DNA from 4 places in the Bariatricus sp. SGI.161 genome. Region 1 is predicted to be linked to each of the others. Evidence: riboswitches for the same ligand, from Rfam matches in the RefSeq annotation. Region 1 holds a riboswitch; each other region holds the start of a gene.

What was found. A riboswitch is a leader RNA that binds a small molecule or an ion and turns the genes downstream of it on or off. The one in region 1 is predicted to bind cobalamin.
Region 2: it holds a riboswitch for cobalamin, as region 1 does, so the genes downstream of both, cbiD (cobalt-precorrin-5B (C(1))-methyltransferase CbiD) here and ACQRBH_RS10660 (uroporphyrinogen decarboxylase family protein) in region 1, are expected to answer to the same signal.
Region 3: it holds a riboswitch for cobalamin, as region 1 does, so the genes downstream of both, ACQRBH_RS11665 (CobW family GTP-binding protein) here and ACQRBH_RS10660 (uroporphyrinogen decarboxylase family protein) in region 1, are expected to answer to the same signal.
Region 4: it holds a riboswitch for cobalamin, as region 1 does, so the genes downstream of both, ACQRBH_RS07525 (hypothetical protein) here and ACQRBH_RS10660 (uroporphyrinogen decarboxylase family protein) in region 1, are expected to answer to the same signal.

What each region holds. Positions count from the first base shown of each region.
Region 1 is NZ_JBNPLX010000016.1:48,751-53,022, reverse strand. Features, by position in the region: gene ACQRBH_RS10665 (corrinoid protein) at 1-401, opposite strand, end outside; gene ACQRBH_RS10660 (uroporphyrinogen decarboxylase family protein) at 464-1,582, opposite strand; cobalamin riboswitch at 1,648-1,834, opposite strand; gene recO (DNA repair protein RecO) at 2,082-2,831, opposite strand; gene ACQRBH_RS10650 (hypothetical protein) at 2,773-2,949, opposite strand; gene era (GTPase Era) at 3,004-3,900, opposite strand; gene ACQRBH_RS10640 (insulinase family protein) at 3,953-4,272, opposite strand, start outside.
Region 2 is NZ_JBNPLX010000011.1:65,648-69,919, forward strand. Features, by position in the region: gene queA (tRNA preQ1(34) S-adenosylmethionine ribosyltransferase-isomerase QueA) at 1-229, shown strand, start outside; gene ACQRBH_RS08415 (superoxide dismutase family protein) at 336-815, shown strand; gene ACQRBH_RS08420 (Uma2 family endonuclease) at 905-1,675, shown strand; cobalamin riboswitch at 1,734-1,919, shown strand; gene cbiD (cobalt-precorrin-5B (C(1))-methyltransferase CbiD) at 2,063-3,208, shown strand; gene cobI (precorrin-2 C(20)-methyltransferase) at 3,249-3,941, shown strand; gene cobM (precorrin-4 C(11)-methyltransferase) at 3,938-4,272, shown strand, end outside.
Region 3 is NZ_JBNPLX010000019.1:20,479-24,750, reverse strand. Features, by position in the region: gene ACQRBH_RS11675 (uroporphyrinogen decarboxylase family protein) at 1-337, opposite strand, end outside; gene ACQRBH_RS11670 (corrinoid protein) at 352-1,002, opposite strand; gene ACQRBH_RS11665 (CobW family GTP-binding protein) at 1,021-1,956, opposite strand; cobalamin riboswitch at 2,038-2,215, opposite strand; gene ACQRBH_RS11660 (uroporphyrinogen decarboxylase family protein) at 2,264-3,361, opposite strand; gene ACQRBH_RS11655 (AEC family transporter) at 3,374-4,272, opposite strand, start outside.
Region 4 is NZ_JBNPLX010000010.1:4,311-8,582, forward strand. Features, by position in the region: gene ACQRBH_RS07510 (ZIP family metal transporter) at 1-43, shown strand, start outside; gene ACQRBH_RS07515 (dicarboxylate/amino acid:cation symporter) at 181-1,416, shown strand; gene ACQRBH_RS07520 (prepilin peptidase) at 1,400-1,843, shown strand; cobalamin riboswitch at 1,920-2,118, shown strand; gene ACQRBH_RS07525 (hypothetical protein) at 2,288-4,272, shown strand, end outside.

The sequences.
Region 1 (4,272 bases):
AACGGGACATCTCTTCCCAAATCATACATTTCAAACCCTGCTGTGTCCAGCATAATCTTCACAAGATTCTTGCCAATATCATGAGTATCTCCTTCCACAACACCGATAACAACTTTTGGTTTTTCTACACCGGTATCATCTGCCGGAAGATGCGGGCGAAGCACGTCTAATCCTGCATACATTGCATCAGAACAGAGCAGTACATCGGTAACGAAATATTCTTCTGCATCGTACAAATCACTCGCCTTATTCATTCCATCTACAAGTCCATCCATAATACCATCAAATGCTGAGTATCCTGCTTCCAGATATTCATTCGCAACATCTACGACCTCTTCGTCCTCCATTTCAACTACACATTCAGATAACGCTTCCAGTAATTCCTCTTTTGATCTTGCCATGATCATTTCCTCCTAAAACTTATTAATCAAGATTAACATCTATTGATTCTATAAACTACCTCTTAATCTTCTTGCAATCCTTTCGGCAGGCATCCTATTTTCGCACCACGCCCATATTTTCTTGCTGCATAGATAAGAGCTTCCATATTCTCTTTAGATGTACCAAACGGCGTCTGACATCCGACGTTAAGCTGGAATCCTTTTGGACTGTCTCCTGCCTTTTCAATACATTCTTTACAGGACGCAATCACCTCATCAATCGTACCATTTAACATAACATCTACTGGCGGTACATTTCCCATTAACATCACTTTATCTCCAATCGCTTCTTTTGCCTCAGCAAGATCTTCGCAATTATCTATACTAAATGCACATACTCCACTATTTGCAATGTCGTTCCAGATTGGTTTTGTCTTTCCACAAATATGGATCATCGGCGGCTGTCCTGTTATTTCATAAAGCCCATCAATTAACTCTTTCAAATATGGGTAAGAAAACTCATCGAACTGCTTTTTACTCAAAATATCCGAGCAGGTCACCGGATCAGATATAAATACAGAACATGGCCCAAATTCTTTACAAAATGCTTCTACCCATTTTAATGAACATTCATTGGAAAGTTTCAAAAGCTTTTTCAGCATTTCCGGATTTTTTCTGGTATCTCTTAACATTAAATCCACCGGCCTGATCGCAGCTGCACATGACACTGGCCCTGTCACACCTGTGCTGATTGGATATTCGGGTAATCGTTTTTTTAATTCTTTTGCCATATCAAGCATTGGGGTAAGAACGGGATTGTCATATGGGTCCACTACTTTTAATTTATCAATATCTGCATAATCCATAAGGACATGTTCTTCGATTCGAGGCACTCCGTATTCTGGTGTGAAAAGTTTCGATCCAAGTGCTACTCCAATGGTTCTTAAATCCGGCCCAACTCCAAATCCAAAATTGTTATATGTCACATCCTTCTCCCTGATGACCTTTGCCATAACTTCCGGATCTTCACTCATTTGTTTCGTTGAATATCCCATCAAATCGGCAATCGCCATGTCTGGGGCAAGAATTCCATATGGAATGCAGTCCACTTCCTCCCCTTTCATGTATGCTGCCATACGTTCAGAAGGTGTCATCTCTTCTTTCTGTTCATTCATCAACTTTTTCAGCTCTTGATAATCCATTTTTTACCTCCTAAAATAAAATACGGTACGAAAAAACAGCGTAAACACTGTCTTTCCCCACCGAAATCTCCTGAAAATATATAGCAGGTCTCCTGACTCGACTTCGTCCTCTGGATTTCCTTCCCCAAAAGCAAAATATTTTGAGTGGTCAACAAAACCATCGTCCGTCACACAGTAGAGCGGGCTGCTCCGGACTCTCACCGAATTCCCTTTTCAACAATTCTCATTGTCACTATATACGTTTACATTTCAAGTTTATCATGTGAATTAACATTTTCCAAATCGGTTATTTCTATAGTAAAAGTCTTATATAGATAGTTTCTATTCTACGGGTTTTTCATCTCTAAATGATTCATTCACTTTATGTTTTCGTTCTGACAAACTATAATACAGATAAATATATTACAGGAAACGCTGCTTGAAAAAGAATAACATCAGAGAGGAGCTTCGCACACCAACAGATCTGGTCGGGTGCGAGGCTCCCCTTTTATGTATATTTTTATCCTAATTTTGTCAATTGTTCTAATATCTCTAATGACTTAAATCTTTTTCCTACGTAAGTTTCCAGATATCTTCCGGTCACTTTTCCCAGTTCCCGAAGCACTTCATCAGATACGGTAAAGGTATATAGTTTTTCCACCGGCGTTCCCACAATATATTGAAGCGTATAGATTGTGGAGGGATTCAGCACCATTCCATCCGAAACATCTCTTCTGCATCTGTCACAGAGCAGACCTCCACGTCTAACACTGAACACCATTGGTCTTTCTCTGTCCCCGCATCCTACACACTGGAATACCTGTGGTCCTTCTCCATTGATACTGACCGTTTTCAGCTCATAGATATATCGAATCAGCCGGTTTGGTATATGGGGATTTACAAGTGCCCGAAGAGTCTGATACAAGAGCTTTAAAAGCTGAGTCTCATCGTTAGCTTCTCTTGCATAATAGTTGGCCAGCTCCATAAAATAGAATCCGTAATATGCCCCTTCAACATCCATACGCAGCTCCTGAAAGTAATTGGAAATAGAGGCCGACACCAATGTATATGATGTCCGCCCCTCATAAACTGTAAATTCTCCGAAGGAAAATGGACTCGTTACTCCCATCAGTGCACTGTTAGGCCTTCTTGCGCCGCGGGCAAATGCTGCAATCTTCCCTCGTTCTTTTGTCAGAATTACCACTCGTCTGTCATATTCGCCGACAGGAGTCGCCTGCAGGACCAAGCCTGTCACTGTAATCTGATTCACCGTTTATTCCACCTTCATGGTCTTTTATTATCTGTTTACAAATCTGCATTCCCTTATAGCAAAGATAATCTGTCACTTTTCCCGTCTCCAGAAAACGCTCCCAGTACTCTTCTTCCATGAAATCACCTCATCCTCTGTTGATAGGATTAGGTTCTCCCAGAAAAGGCTGATTTTATTCTTCATCCCGATAACCAAAATTTTTCATTAGATATTCACTGTCCCGCCAATCCTTCTTTACCTTGACCCAGAGTTTCAGATTTACCTGACAATCCAGCATTTTCTCAATCTCATAGCGGGCTGTGCTACCAATCTTTTTCAACATATTTCCTTGTTTTCCAATAATTATCCCCTTGTGGGAGTCTCTCTCACAGATAATGGTCGCATTAATATGCATTACCTTCTTCTGCATCTTCATCTGGTCAATTGCCACCGCAATTCCATGTGGAATCTCATCCTGCAGACAATGAAGTGCTTTTTCGCGGATCAGCTCTGCTACGATCTGACGCTCCGGCTGATCAGTAATGGTATCCTCATCATAAAACTGTGGTCCATAAGGAAGATACTTCATGATCACTCGGATCAACTCATCCGTATTATCCCCATTTCTTGCAGACACCGGAACAATTTCCGCAAAATCGCAGACATCCTTATACGCTGCAATTGCCGGCAATACCTCTTCCTTCTTCACACTGTCAATCTTATTAATAACCAGAATAATTGGGGTATGAACTCTCTGAAGCTGCTTGGCAATGTGCTGCTCACCTGCACCGATGAACGTCGTTGGCTCCACAAGCCACAACACCACATCCACCTCATTCAACGTCCGCTCTGCCACATTCACCATATATTCCCCAAGCTTATTCTTCGCCTTGTGGATACCCGGCGTATCCACAAACACGGTCTGCCCCTTCTCCGTTGTCAGCACCGTCTGGATACGATTTCTCGTCGTCTGCGGCTTATTAGAAGTAATGGCAATTTTTTGTCCTATCAGACAATTCATCAACGTAGATTTCCCCACATTTGGGCGTCCGATCAAAGTAACAAATCCCGATTTATAATCTTTTCTCATAAAAACTCCTTAAATGGGGACGTAGTATTCTTTCAATTTACTACGTCCCCTGTTAAAAACTTGTCACAGTTTTAAACAGTTCTTTATTTTCTTCTATTATATCTTCGCTTCCAACTACGCACAGTTGATCTGCCTTCAATACGGCCTCTACAACTCGGTAAAGGGCGCGAATATCATCTTGTGTTGCATCTAGAATCTGGCTGCGTTCTTCGCGGATCATGTCTGCGCTTACTTTATTCATGTAGAGGTTCATGGATCGTTCGCCTTTGGTTGCGGGTGTCATAGGCTGATCTATATTGCTGATGGTTCCGATGATGTATTTGGTCATGTCTCTGTCGCTTACGGTGAAGTTCTTCAGGTAATCTACAATTC
Region 2 (4,272 bases), on a different contig from region 1:
GACGGGACATTTGAAAGCATGCAGTGGATGGACAGAAATCTTCATTTATCCAGGATATAAATTTAAGGTTTTGGATTGTCTGATTACGAATTTTCATCTTCCAGAGTCTACACTCATCATGCTGGTGTCGGCTTTGGCTGGAAGAGAACATGTGCTGTCGGCATATGAAGAGGCTGTCAGAGAAAAATATCGCTTTTTTTCGTTTGGAGATGCTATGTTGATCTGTTAACGCATGAAAGGATGGGGCGGGGAAAATGAATTTTTTCCCCGCCCCATCCTTTTTACATATTCCTGAAGGTATTTGCATAGAATGCCACAAGGAGTGTGATGGTAAGATGAAGATTATGGAGAATCATCCAACTGCTTCTGCGAAGATAGCAGGAAGTGCAAAGTATCCACATCTCAGAGGTAGAGTGGATTTTTATGATACGTTTGGAGGAACGGTGCTGGTTGCATCTATTTATGGGATTACAGATATCAATGGAAAAAGCAGTCAACAGTTTCATGGATTTCATATTCATGAAGGTGGCAGCTGTTCTGGAACAGATCAGGAGCCCTTTGCAAATGTTGATGGGCATTACCAGTCAGTAAAATCACAGCATCCTGAGCATGCAGGGGATTTGCCGCCTCTGCTAAGTAATAATGGGATTGCGTGGATGTGTGTATATACAGATCGGTTTTATCCTGAGGATGTCATTGGAAAAACGGTAATTATCCATGCGTTGCCGGATGATTTTCATACACAGCCATCTGGTGCTTCTGGAGAAATGATTGCCTGTGGCGAGATTCAGGCACGAGAGAGCGAAATACGGTAAAAATATGGAAATAAAATGGAAATAATATGATTGACATATGGAGTGATAAAAGATATAATTATGAAAACAAATGAAAGAGAGGAACCAAAATGACAGTACAGGAAATGAAAGAGAGAAAGAAGCTCTTAGGTTATACGAACGAAATGATTTCAGAACTATCTGGTGTTCCTCTTGGCACAGTGCAGAAAATTTTTGCGGGTGTAACTGCCTCACCACGATATGATACATTGTTGGCTTTAGAGAAAGTGCTGAAAAAAGAAGATAACAAGATGGCTGAATCTGTAAGGGATTATTCGGTGAAAAGACCGGGGGAATATACTGTGCAAGATTATTATGCATTGCCGAAAGAAAGACGTGTGGAGTTAATGAATGGAGTCATCTATGATATGGCGGCACCGTCGAATTTGCATCAATTATTATGTACAGAGATATGGCAGCCAATCAAAGATTATATAAAAAAAGAAGGTGGGCAGTGTATTCCGTTTGTTGCGCCGGCAGATGTTCAGCTCGACTGTGATGATAAGACGATGGTTCAGCCAGACGTGTTTGTAGTGTGTGATCGGAGGAAATTAATTAAGCATTGTACTTATGGGGCACCGGATTTCATTGTGGAAATTCTCTCTGAATCAGGAAGAAAGAAAGATATGATTATAAAGTGTGAAAAATATGCCAGTGCAGGAGTCAGAGAATACTGGATTGTAGATCCGGTACAGAAAAAAGTATTAGTATATGACTTTGAACATGATGAATTTCCAGTAATCTATGGATTTGATGACAAAGTTCCAGTGAGGATTTTTGAAGGGAAATGTATCATAAATTTTGCTGAAATCTATGAATATGTAAGTTTTTTATATGAATAAAAAGGGAATAGAAACAGGAAGCAGAAAAGAATTTGACATGCCTGACATAAACCGATAGAATATAGATATTGAGACTGGTTTCACTTTGTGGATGAAAAGGGAATGCGGTGCGAATCCGCAGCAGCTCACTCTACTGTAAGAAATGACGAAACCTGCGGACCACTGTTGTGAGAATGACAACGGGAAGGGCGGGGATTAGGTTTTAGTTTTAAGTCAGGATACCTGCCAGTAATCAGAGTAAAGTCTTACGGTGAGGGCAGGATGATACATAAGAATGGAAAAGTTCTGATTGTATGGAGGGATTGTCGCAAGGCGTCACCTCCTTTTTCTTTCATATGAAAAAGATATATTCATGAATGTAGAAAAAGATGTGACAGGAGAGAAAGAATGGCACAGAAAAAACTTGCCTGGGGTTATACTACGGGAACGTGCGCACAGGCGGCGACGAAAGCCGCGCTGAAGATGCTATTTGCAAAAGAGCAGATAGATCAGGTAGAAGTGGAACTTCCCAAGGGAAAGAAACTTCAGTTGAAGATTCATGATATCAGGATAGAATACCGGGATGAGAATCAAAAGGAGATACAGAGCATATCTTGTGCAGTCCAAAAAGATAGTGGAGATGATCCTGATATCACGAACGGAATCATGGTGTACAGTAAAGTGGAAAAAACAAATACAGGACAGTACATTCTTGATGGAGGTCAGGGAATCGGGAGAGTTACGAAACCAGGTCTGGATCAACCAGTTGGGAATGCGGCGATCAATCGCGTTCCGCGTAAGATGATCTTGCAAGAAGTGGAGGATGCCTGTGAGGAGGTTGGTTATCTTGGGGGCATATATGTTGAGATATCCATACCGGAAGGAAAACGTCTTGCAGCAAAGACTTTTAATCCGAGACTGGGAATTGAGGGTGGTCTGTCGATTCTGGGAACCAGCGGATTGGTAGAACCGATGAGTGAGCAGGCATTGTTGGATACTATTTGCCTGGATATAAGAGTGAAAATGGCGGCAGGAAAAGAATATCTGATTGCGGCACCGGGGAATTATGGCTTGGATTTTCTGAGACAAGCCTATGGGATTGAAGAGCAGGAAGTGGTTAAATGCAGTAATTATATTGGACAGACTATAGATATGGCAATTGATCAGGGAAGTAAAGGTATTCTGCTGGTAGGGCATATCGGAAAACTCATTAAAGTTGCCGGAGGGATTATGAATACCCATTCAAGATGGGCGGACTGTCGGATGGAGATTCTTGCAGCGGCAGCGTTAAAAGCAGGAGTTTCGAGGGAAAAGACCTGTGAATTCCTGGATTGTATGACAACAGATGATGCATTGGACAGATGCACAGTTTCTGAGCGAGAAAGGATTATGGGGCAGATAATGGAGCGAATGGAGCAGTATCTGAATTACCGGGCAGCAGGTGAGCTTCAGATTGGTGCGATCACATTTTCCAATATATATGGTATTCTTGGAAAGACCAGCCAGGCAGAACATCTGATAGAAAAATATAAAGTTAGGGTCAAAAGCGTATGACCTAGTATCATATAGTAATAAAGACACAAGGAGAATGAAGATGGCAGGAATCTTATATGGAGTTGGCGTAGGCCCCGGAGATCCGGAGCTTTTAACAGTAAAAGCATTGCGAGTTATTCGAGAATGTGATGTGATTGCGGTTCCGGGCAGGAATCCGATGGAAACGGTTGCTTATCAGATTGTCAGGGAAGCATATCCAGAGATTGAACAAAAAGAGCTGTTGGGGATTTATATGCCTATGACAAAAGATGAGCAGACTTTACAAAAGAATCATGAGGAAGGTGCGAAAGTTTTGAGTCGTTGCCTGGATAAAGGAAAGAAAGTGGCATTTTTAACATTAGGAGATCCTGCAGTGTATTCTACTTATATTTATCTTCATAAAGAGATTCAAAAAAAGGGATATGAGGTAGAGATGGTCAGCGGAGTCCCATCATTCTGTGCAGCAGCGGCGAGACTGAATATAGGAATTGCTGAGAAAGCGGAACAGATTCACATTATTCCGGCTTCATATCAGATTGAAGAGGCTCTGCAGTTAGAAGGAACAAAGATTCTTATGAAGGCAGGAAAGAAACTTCCGCATGTAAAAGAACAGCTAAAAGATATGGATGCATCTGTTGTCATGGTAGAAAACTGTGGAATGAAGACGGAGCATATCTATTATGGAACAGAACAGATTCCTGAAGATGCAGGGTATTATACATTGTTATTTGTGAAAGAAGGAGAGGCGTTATGATACATTTTGTTGGAGCTGGACCTGGGGCAGAAGATCTGATTACAGTCAGGGGGCAGAAGATGATCGAAGAGGCTGACGTAATTATCTATGCAGGGTCCTTAGTGAATCCGGGACTTTTAAAATATGCGAAAGAAGGATGTAAAATCTACAATAGCGCATTCATGACGCTGGAGGAAGTGATAGAGGTAATGATACAGGCAGAAAAAAAGAGTCAGATGACTGTCCGGCTGCATACGGGAGATCCATGTCTCTATGGTGCGATTCGAGAGCAGATGGATATTCTGGATGAGAAGAACATTCTATATGATTCTTGCCCGGGGGTAAGCTCTTT
Region 3 (4,272 bases), on a different contig from region 1:
TACAATCTTCGGCTTTGTATGGACGTAACTTTTTGATATCCTCTAAGGAATGTACGACATCATCGCCATCGCCAACGATCTTTCCCTCGCTGTTCGGCAGATGTCCTCCCATCATACGTGCAATTCCGCCATAAGCTCCTGCACATAATCCATCATATCCAAGTTCACGTCTGGTACCGACCATACATTTTGTAAGCTTCTCTGGATTCGTCAAAGCCTCAGGCATCGTATATCCATAACGGGCAACCGGAAGTGAAAATGCATTCATAATTACGGGAATCCTATCGGCACCTTTTCCTTCCAAAATTGCTTTTACCGCTTCTCTTTTTCCCATCATAGTATTCTTCCTCCTTATGCTGCCCCAACTAATTTCTTTGCAAACTCAACTGCTTCAATTGCACTTCTGGTATATCCGTCTGCACCAATGCGTTCTGCGAACGCCGAAGATACCGGTGCTCCACCGACCATAATCTTGACCTTATCACGAAGTCCTGCTTCTTTTAACTTCTCAATGACTGTAGCCATGCCCGGCATTGTCGTAGTCATTAACGAAGACATGCACAAGATATCTACATCATTGTCTCTGATATAGTCCACGAATGCATCCAAAGGCACATCTCGTCCCAGATCATGAACATCGAATCCTCCAGTCTCCATCATGATTCTTACCAGATTCTTTCCAATATCATGAGTATCTCCTTCTACAACACCGATTAACACTTTACCAATACTAGTGTCTTCTGTGTCTGGCAGATATTTTTGGAACTCTTCGATTCCAGCATACATTGCATCAGAACATACAATCAGCTCTGGCACAAAGTATTCTCCTTCTTCATACATGGCACTGGCTCTCTTCATTCCATCAACCAGGCCTTCCAGCATACCTTCCTGTGGGTCATAACCACATTCAATATACTCTTTGACCACATCTACAACTTCCTCATCCTCCATATCAAACACACAGTCTGATAATTTCTGCAACAACTCTTCCTTTGCCTGCATCTTGCTTTCCTCCTTGCATTATATAGAAAACAGCTCCCAAATCGCTGTTTCATTCAAATTACATCCTATAATAATAATCTTATCCACTTTCGTCCCTTTGACGGTATCCGAGATATCTGCCACTTCCACAATGGATGGTGTAAAATCAAAATGCAACACTCTTCCACCCCCTGCTTTTACAATTCCTTTGGCACGCAGGACTTTTCCATATTTTTCATCCTTTAATCCATACAACGCCTTCTCTAATTCATGAGCAGTCATTTCTCTGGCATTTTCTATTGACATACTGGAAAATATCTTATCTGCTGAAGCCGGCGACATCATTATCTCTTCCATATCGTCTTCCGGATCATTTTCATAATCTTCTGACATATCCAAAAGCTCTAACAAGGCTGCACCTTCCATCTTACGCCAGTCATCTTCATATATAACAGCATCGGGATTTACCTCTCTAATCTCCGAAATCAATCGATTCTTTTCCTCTTTTGACACCTGTTCCAGATGACTCAATAATATAAGTCCTGCATTTTGAATCTGATCCAGGTAAAACGCACCGAAACCATCTATATAATCTTCAAACTCCGTAATATCTAATATTACAATCAATTTGGTAATTCTAAGATCTATTCCTTCCTTTTCTTTTGCCCGGCCACAGGCCTTTACAACATCTGTAAGCCTTCCCACACCAGAAGGTTCAATAACAATCCGGTCCGGATGGAACTGTTCTGCAAGTTCTTTGATTCCTTTTTGGAAATCTAGCGCCAGACTGCAACAGATACATCCTGCATACAATTCTTTTACTGGAAGATCCCCCTGAATCAATTCTCCATCAAGTCCCACATCCCCAAATTCATTCTCAATCACAACGGTATTTCCACCAAGTAAGGGAAGATACTTGTTTAAAAACGTTGTTTTCCCTGCTCCCAAAAACCCTGATACAATCTGAATCTCCATCTTCCACCTCATATTACATATTTTGCAAAAGAAAAACGGTGCAGAAAAAGCAGCGTAAACACACTGCTTTCTCCCCACCGATAAGCTCGTTCATATATAGCAGGTCTCCTGACTTAACTTCTCTCTCTAATCCTTACCTTCCCCGATGTTCCGAGTGGCACTAAGGCTATCGTCTATCTTACAGTAGAGCGGGCTGTTCTGGACTCTCACCAGATTCCCTTTTCAATGCCTATGCATCACTATATATGTTACTACTCATATGGTAGCATAAAATATCTTTTCATCCCAATTGATAATTTCAATGGTATTATAGATTATTTCTATTATTTATCATTCCCTTCGGCATACATCCTTTTTTCGCCCCTCTTCCGTAGATTGCTGCCGCATTCATGAATGCAATCATATTCTCTTTCGGCGTTCCTACCGGGGTTGTACATCCAGGGCATAGATTATATCCGCAAGGATTATCGCCTGCATCTGCAATACATTTTTTTACATGTTCTTCAATATCTCTAACCGTCCCATTTCTCAGTACATCTACCGGCATTAGATTACCGCTGATAGCAATTCTGTTGCCATAACCCTCTTTCAATTCTTTCAAGCTCTCACAATTATCTACCCAGAATCCTGAAACACCGGCATCAACCACTTCCTGCCACCGGTCTTTTGTATGTCCACAAATATGAATAGACGTTGCTCCCTGAAATTCGTTCAATCTTTTAACAGCCTGTTTCAGATAAGGCACAAAGAATTCATTAAACTGTCTTTTACTTAAAAGATCCCGAGAAGCCATTGGCTCTGATAACATAAACTTAATTCCCAGTTTCTGATTCATATCTCTGCAGCACTTCACAATACAATCTGTGCTATATTGAAGAAGTCGATGTGCACCTTCTTTATTTTTCACTGTTGCTTTTAAGAACGTTTCTGTTCCAATCAGACTGGCAGCTGTTGTAAGTGGACCTGCAAGACCGCTGCCAAGAACCCGTTCTGATCCGAATCTTTCCTGTAGCCGTTCAAACGCTTCAATAATAATGGGGAATCTTCCGTCTTTTTCCACATTCACCAACTCCATGTTCTCCACATCTGAAAAGCTTTTTAATGCCGGTTCTAAAATATAAGACACATTTTGCTTTGGATACTCTAGTTTCGTCCCTAATGCCTCTACCAGTGTTCTTAGTCCTAATCCAATTCCCATATTATCTGCATGGAAATCTTCCGCCAGACGGCTCTCTACCTCTACCATCAAATCTGCCGAAAAATAATATTTACTAATAGGAATTCCATATAAGGGCGGCACAGTCTCACTTGCGCTAAGAGAGGTCGGGATTCTATCTACTTCCTCTCCTTGTGCATAAGCAATTGTACGTTCCTTTGGGGTCATTTCTAATTTGATCAATTCCATTTTTATTCCTCCCTACGCGCCACAAAACAGCATCATAAGCGGCACTGTTACAATTGATATAATCGTCGACATTGCAAATAATTCTGATGCATATATGGCATCTTTTCCGTAACGAAGTGCGAACAGGCTTCCTGTCACTCCCACTGGGCAGGCAGTAGCCAATACAATAACCGTCTTAACCGTATCTTCCACCGAAAACATTTTCAATAGTCCAATTAATAACATCGGCATAATGATTAATTTTACAAAACTCAGCCAATACAACCTTTTTTTTTGAAATGTATGCTTTAAGTCTGCCTGTGCAATATTAATTCCCGCTACCATCATAGCCATCGGCGTATTCATATTTGCAATCATTTCTAACGGTTCCTCAATAATCTTCGGCATCCTGATCTGTATAACAAAACAAATTACGCCCAATACAATCGCAATAATCGTGGGTGATGTGAATACCTTTTTCACTGATCTGAGATTCATTTTCCCAGACATCACAATAATTCCATGCGACCACAATAGGAAATTTGCCAATGCCACATATGCTGTCATATAAAAAACTCCATCTTCGCCAAAAATGGCCTGTGCCATCGGAATTCCAATAAACCCGCAGTTAGAATACATAAGCGCAATGTGTTCCACTGCTGCATAATTTTTCTCCTGTTTGCATACAACTGCCTTACATATACACCATATAATTCCAAATGCAATCACCGACAGCAAAACAGAAATACATAATCCTGATGATAATTCCTTCGTAAAATCTTTTTGAAATGATGTAAATAACAGAATCGGTGTAAAAAGTGTCAGTACAAGATCCGACAATTTTTTGTTAATCTCTTCATCTACAATTCCTGTTTTATAGCCGAATACCCCCACTAATGCGAGAAATACCATAACCAATGTCTTATATAATG
Region 4 (4,272 bases), on a different contig from region 1:
GGGATTTCTTGTGATGATGATTCTGGATGTCGCGTTTGGATAAGGGAGTAAATTGTATAGTAAATATGCATAGAAAAACCAGAGTAAGTGAAAAAATAAACAATAATAGTAATAAAATCGGGGTTGTGATATACTAATTTAATATGAGAGTAATAAAAAAGATACTGATGAGGAGGACTTATGGAAAAGAAAAAGTTAAGTATGCCTGTGAAGACATTAATAGGATTAGCGCTTGGTGTCATAGCGGGATTGGCATTGCAGAATCATTCTGATTTTGCCAATACATATATCAGCCCATTTGGAACATTGTTCCTGAATTGCATCAAGATGATTGTTGTACCAATGGTATTTTCTTCAATTATCGTGGGCGTATGTGGAATCGGTGATGCAAAAAAGATTGGAAGAATCGGCGGAAAGACAGTGGTATATTTCTTATGTACAACTGCTTGTGCAGCAACACTTGGTATTATTGTGTCCAATATATTTAAGATTGGTCAGGGCTTTGAGATTACAGGAGAAGTTGCAGAGGTAACGATTCCGGAGAGTACGGGAGTTATCAATACCTTAGTTAATATTATTCCGTCAAATCCGATACAATCACTGGCAAATGGAGATATGCTCCAGATTATTGCGTTTGCCATTGTCATTGGCGGCGGAATTGTGATGATTGAAGATAAGGGTAAACCAATTTTCAAAGCATTCGATTCACTGGCTGAAGCAATGTATGCCATTACCGGAGTGATTATGAAGTTTACACCTGTTGCAGTATTTGCGTTGATTACACCGATTGTGGCAGAAAATGGGGCAGAAGTACTGCTTCCGTTGGTCAGTGTGGTTCTGGCAGTTTATGGTACTTGTATATTGCATGCAATCATTGTATATTCATCTTCTGTAAAATTATTTTCCGGTGTGGGACCAAAAGAATTCTTTCAAAAAGCAGCAGAAGCAATCGTATTTGCTTTTACTTCAGCAAGTAGTTCAGCGACATTGCCATATTCTATGAAATCAGCAGAACAGTTGGGTGTCACAGAAGAGGTGCGTTCTTTTGTGCTTCCGCTCGGTTCTACGATCAATATGGACGGAACTGCTATTTATCAGGGAATCTGTGCATTATTTATTGCAAATGTATATGGAATTCATCTGAGTCTGGTGCAGCAGATTACAATTGTGCTGACGTGTACATTTGCGTCTATAGGGGCGGCAGGAATCCCAGGGTCTGCAATGGTCATGCTTTCCATGGTTCTGCAGTCTGTCGGGCTTCCGCTGGAAGGTATCGGACTGGTGGCTGGAATCGACCGGATTACAGATATGGCTCCAACGGCTACGAACATTACTGGAGATATTGCATGTTCTGTTGTGATTCAGGCAACTGAGAACAAAAAACAGAAGGAGAGATCGGATGGTGAATGTCTGTAGAATATTATTCACGGCAGGATTCTTAAGTTTATTGGCAATGATAGCCTATAATGATTGGAAGACAATGAAGATTCCGAACAAATTAATCATAATAACTGGAGGGGTTGGTCTGGCATCAACCCCTTTTTTCACAGAAATCAGTCTGATGGAGAGAGGAATCGGTGCCTTCTGTATCAGCATACTGCTTCTCATTATTACGTGTATTGTTCCGGGAAGCTTCGGTGGCGGTGATATCAAACTCACGGCTGTCTGTGGATGGTATCTTGGATGGCGGTGTATGATGCTTGCATTCGTAATCGCGGTATTTAGCGCAGGAATCTATGCAGTATGGATTATGGTGAAAAAGAAAGCTGGATATAAAACATCATTTCCATTTGGGCCATTCTTATGCCTTGGTATGGCTACAGCTTATTTTTTGAGAATGTGAAAAAGGAAGGACTTTCTTTGGGAAATATTGTAATTGACTGATAAGTCTGCTACAATGAGGTAGTGATTGATAATATCAAATATATGGGGTTTTCAGTGCCAGACAGATGTTCATCTGTAGGGGTAAAAGGGAATCAGGTGCAAGTCCTGAGCGATCCGGTCACTGTAAGCAAGGAGTAAGGCTGTGATATGCCATTGCATATATTTTATATGTGAGAAGGTGCAGCCGAGCGTTGATATGCAAGCCAGGAAACCTGCTGAAAATGTTGGTGAATAGCTTCCGAAGAAAGTGTTTTCATGTAATAAAGTAAAAGTTGTGGGAAAATATTTTTCACAGCTCTTGAAGAATGTCTGCTTTCGGAATGATAGCAGGCTTTTTCTTTGCAATACCAACAAGGGGCCACTTCCCCAGAAGGCCGAAAATAATCAAAAGGAGAGGATTTAAGTGAAAAGTAACACGAAAAAATTTCTTACCCTTCTTCTGGCTGTGGCTATGGCAGTAACGCCTGTGACCTCGCTTCGAGCAGAAGAGCCGAATGTACAAGGACAGGAAAATGCAGAGAATGAACAGCAAGAAGAAGTGGTAGAAGGAGAAGAAGCTGGACAGGGAAATACTTCTGATATTCCGCAGAATGTAGAACCTTCGAAGACCGAAGAGAAAGTGGAGAATCCACAGACAATAGAGAATGAAACAGTACAGCTGGAGAATCAGCAAAATATTTCTGAAAATGAGGAAATTACCACAACTGAGATAATAAATCAAAGTCTATTAGGAGTACCAATGCTCTTGGAAGAGGATGAGGCTGATAATACTAGTATCCAGATTCCAACAGGAGATGTGGGAATAAAGGTATTAAAGGTTTCTGATAATGCAGAATATAAAATGTTTAAAATAGCAAATTCAGAAGCAGTTATTAGTGGGAATCAGATTAATATCAGCATGTATACAGCCAATGTAAGTTACAGTAAGATTTATCTTGGAAATGTTGAAGATGCAACGTTGGAAAAAGCAATAGACGGAATAGAAGTTAATCAAGACGGGAAATCAGGATGGGTATTTCATTTCTCCGTGTCAGTATCTGACGCAGGTAGCAATGTACCAATCGCTTTATATAATCCAGGTGAAGGAAAGGGATGGTATAAAACAACTCCTTTGGTACTTCAGATTCCAGCAGAAATACTTGGAGAAACAGAGCCGGATCCAATTCCAACACCAGGTGCTTTGGAGAATGGAAGATATATAATAAATGCAACTTGTACAGAGGGAATGTTTAGCATTGATAATTGCATACTCACAGTTGATAACGGTATGATGACGGCAGAATTGACTCTAAGCACTAAAAAAACAGGTTATGATTATTTGTTTGTTGGTTCAGGAGAAGATGCAGAAAAAGGTTCAGGATGGATAGGAGCTAGAAAGGAATATAAAGAGGGGGATACAACCTACCGTACATTTGATATTCCTGTTCTTGTTCTGGATAAGGAAATTTTAATTGCTGCACATTCAATCGCGAATGATGAGTGGTATGATCGTCATGTTACATTTTCTTCTGAAGGTGCGCAAAAAGTAACAGATTCAGATTCTGGGAATCATCCGTCTGGCAGCACAGGCAGCACTGGTAATTCAGGTTCCAGCGGCAGCACCGGTTCTTCCGGCAGTCAGAATAATAGCAATCCAGATTCCGAATCCAAGTATGAGTCTGACTTAAGCGGTTCGACTGGAAAAGTGAACAATACCACCAAGTTAAAAGACGGCGTCTATACACCAGACAGCTTCACATGGTCGGGTGGAACCGGACGTGTGAGCATTTCTTGTACAAAGATTACAATAACGAACGGTCAGGCATATGCGACAATCGTATTCAGCAGTCCGAACTACGGTTATGTAAAGGCTAACGGCAATAAATACTATGCTACAGTTGTGGGCGGAACTTCTGTTTTTACGATTCCGGTTGAGTTGAATAAAAATAACCAGATTATTGGTATGACAACGGCGATGTCAACGGCACATGAAGTTGCTTACAATATCTTTATATATCTTGTGGCAGCAGGAGAAGCAGACGGCAAAACAGTTCTTGGAAGCGGTATGGGAAGCAGCAAGAAACTGGACGAAGAGGCACCGGATATTCTTGGTTTAGAATACGAAGATGAAGTGACTTTGGATTATGCTGAGTACTTTAAGCTCTATAAATATGAACAGGGCATTACGCTTCTTGAGATTGATCTGGTATCAGGTACGGTAAGAGAAGATGCAGAGGACGAAGAGACAGAGAAAGATTCTAAGAAGAAGGTTGAGTCAGAAGACGAGACAGAGAATGTAGAAGATGATGATTCGGCAGAAACTTCGGAGGAAACGGCTTCGAATGTTCAGACACAGGAAGAGATTGTAGCAGAGCTTTATAAAGAAAATGTTGTGAAATATCTGATCGT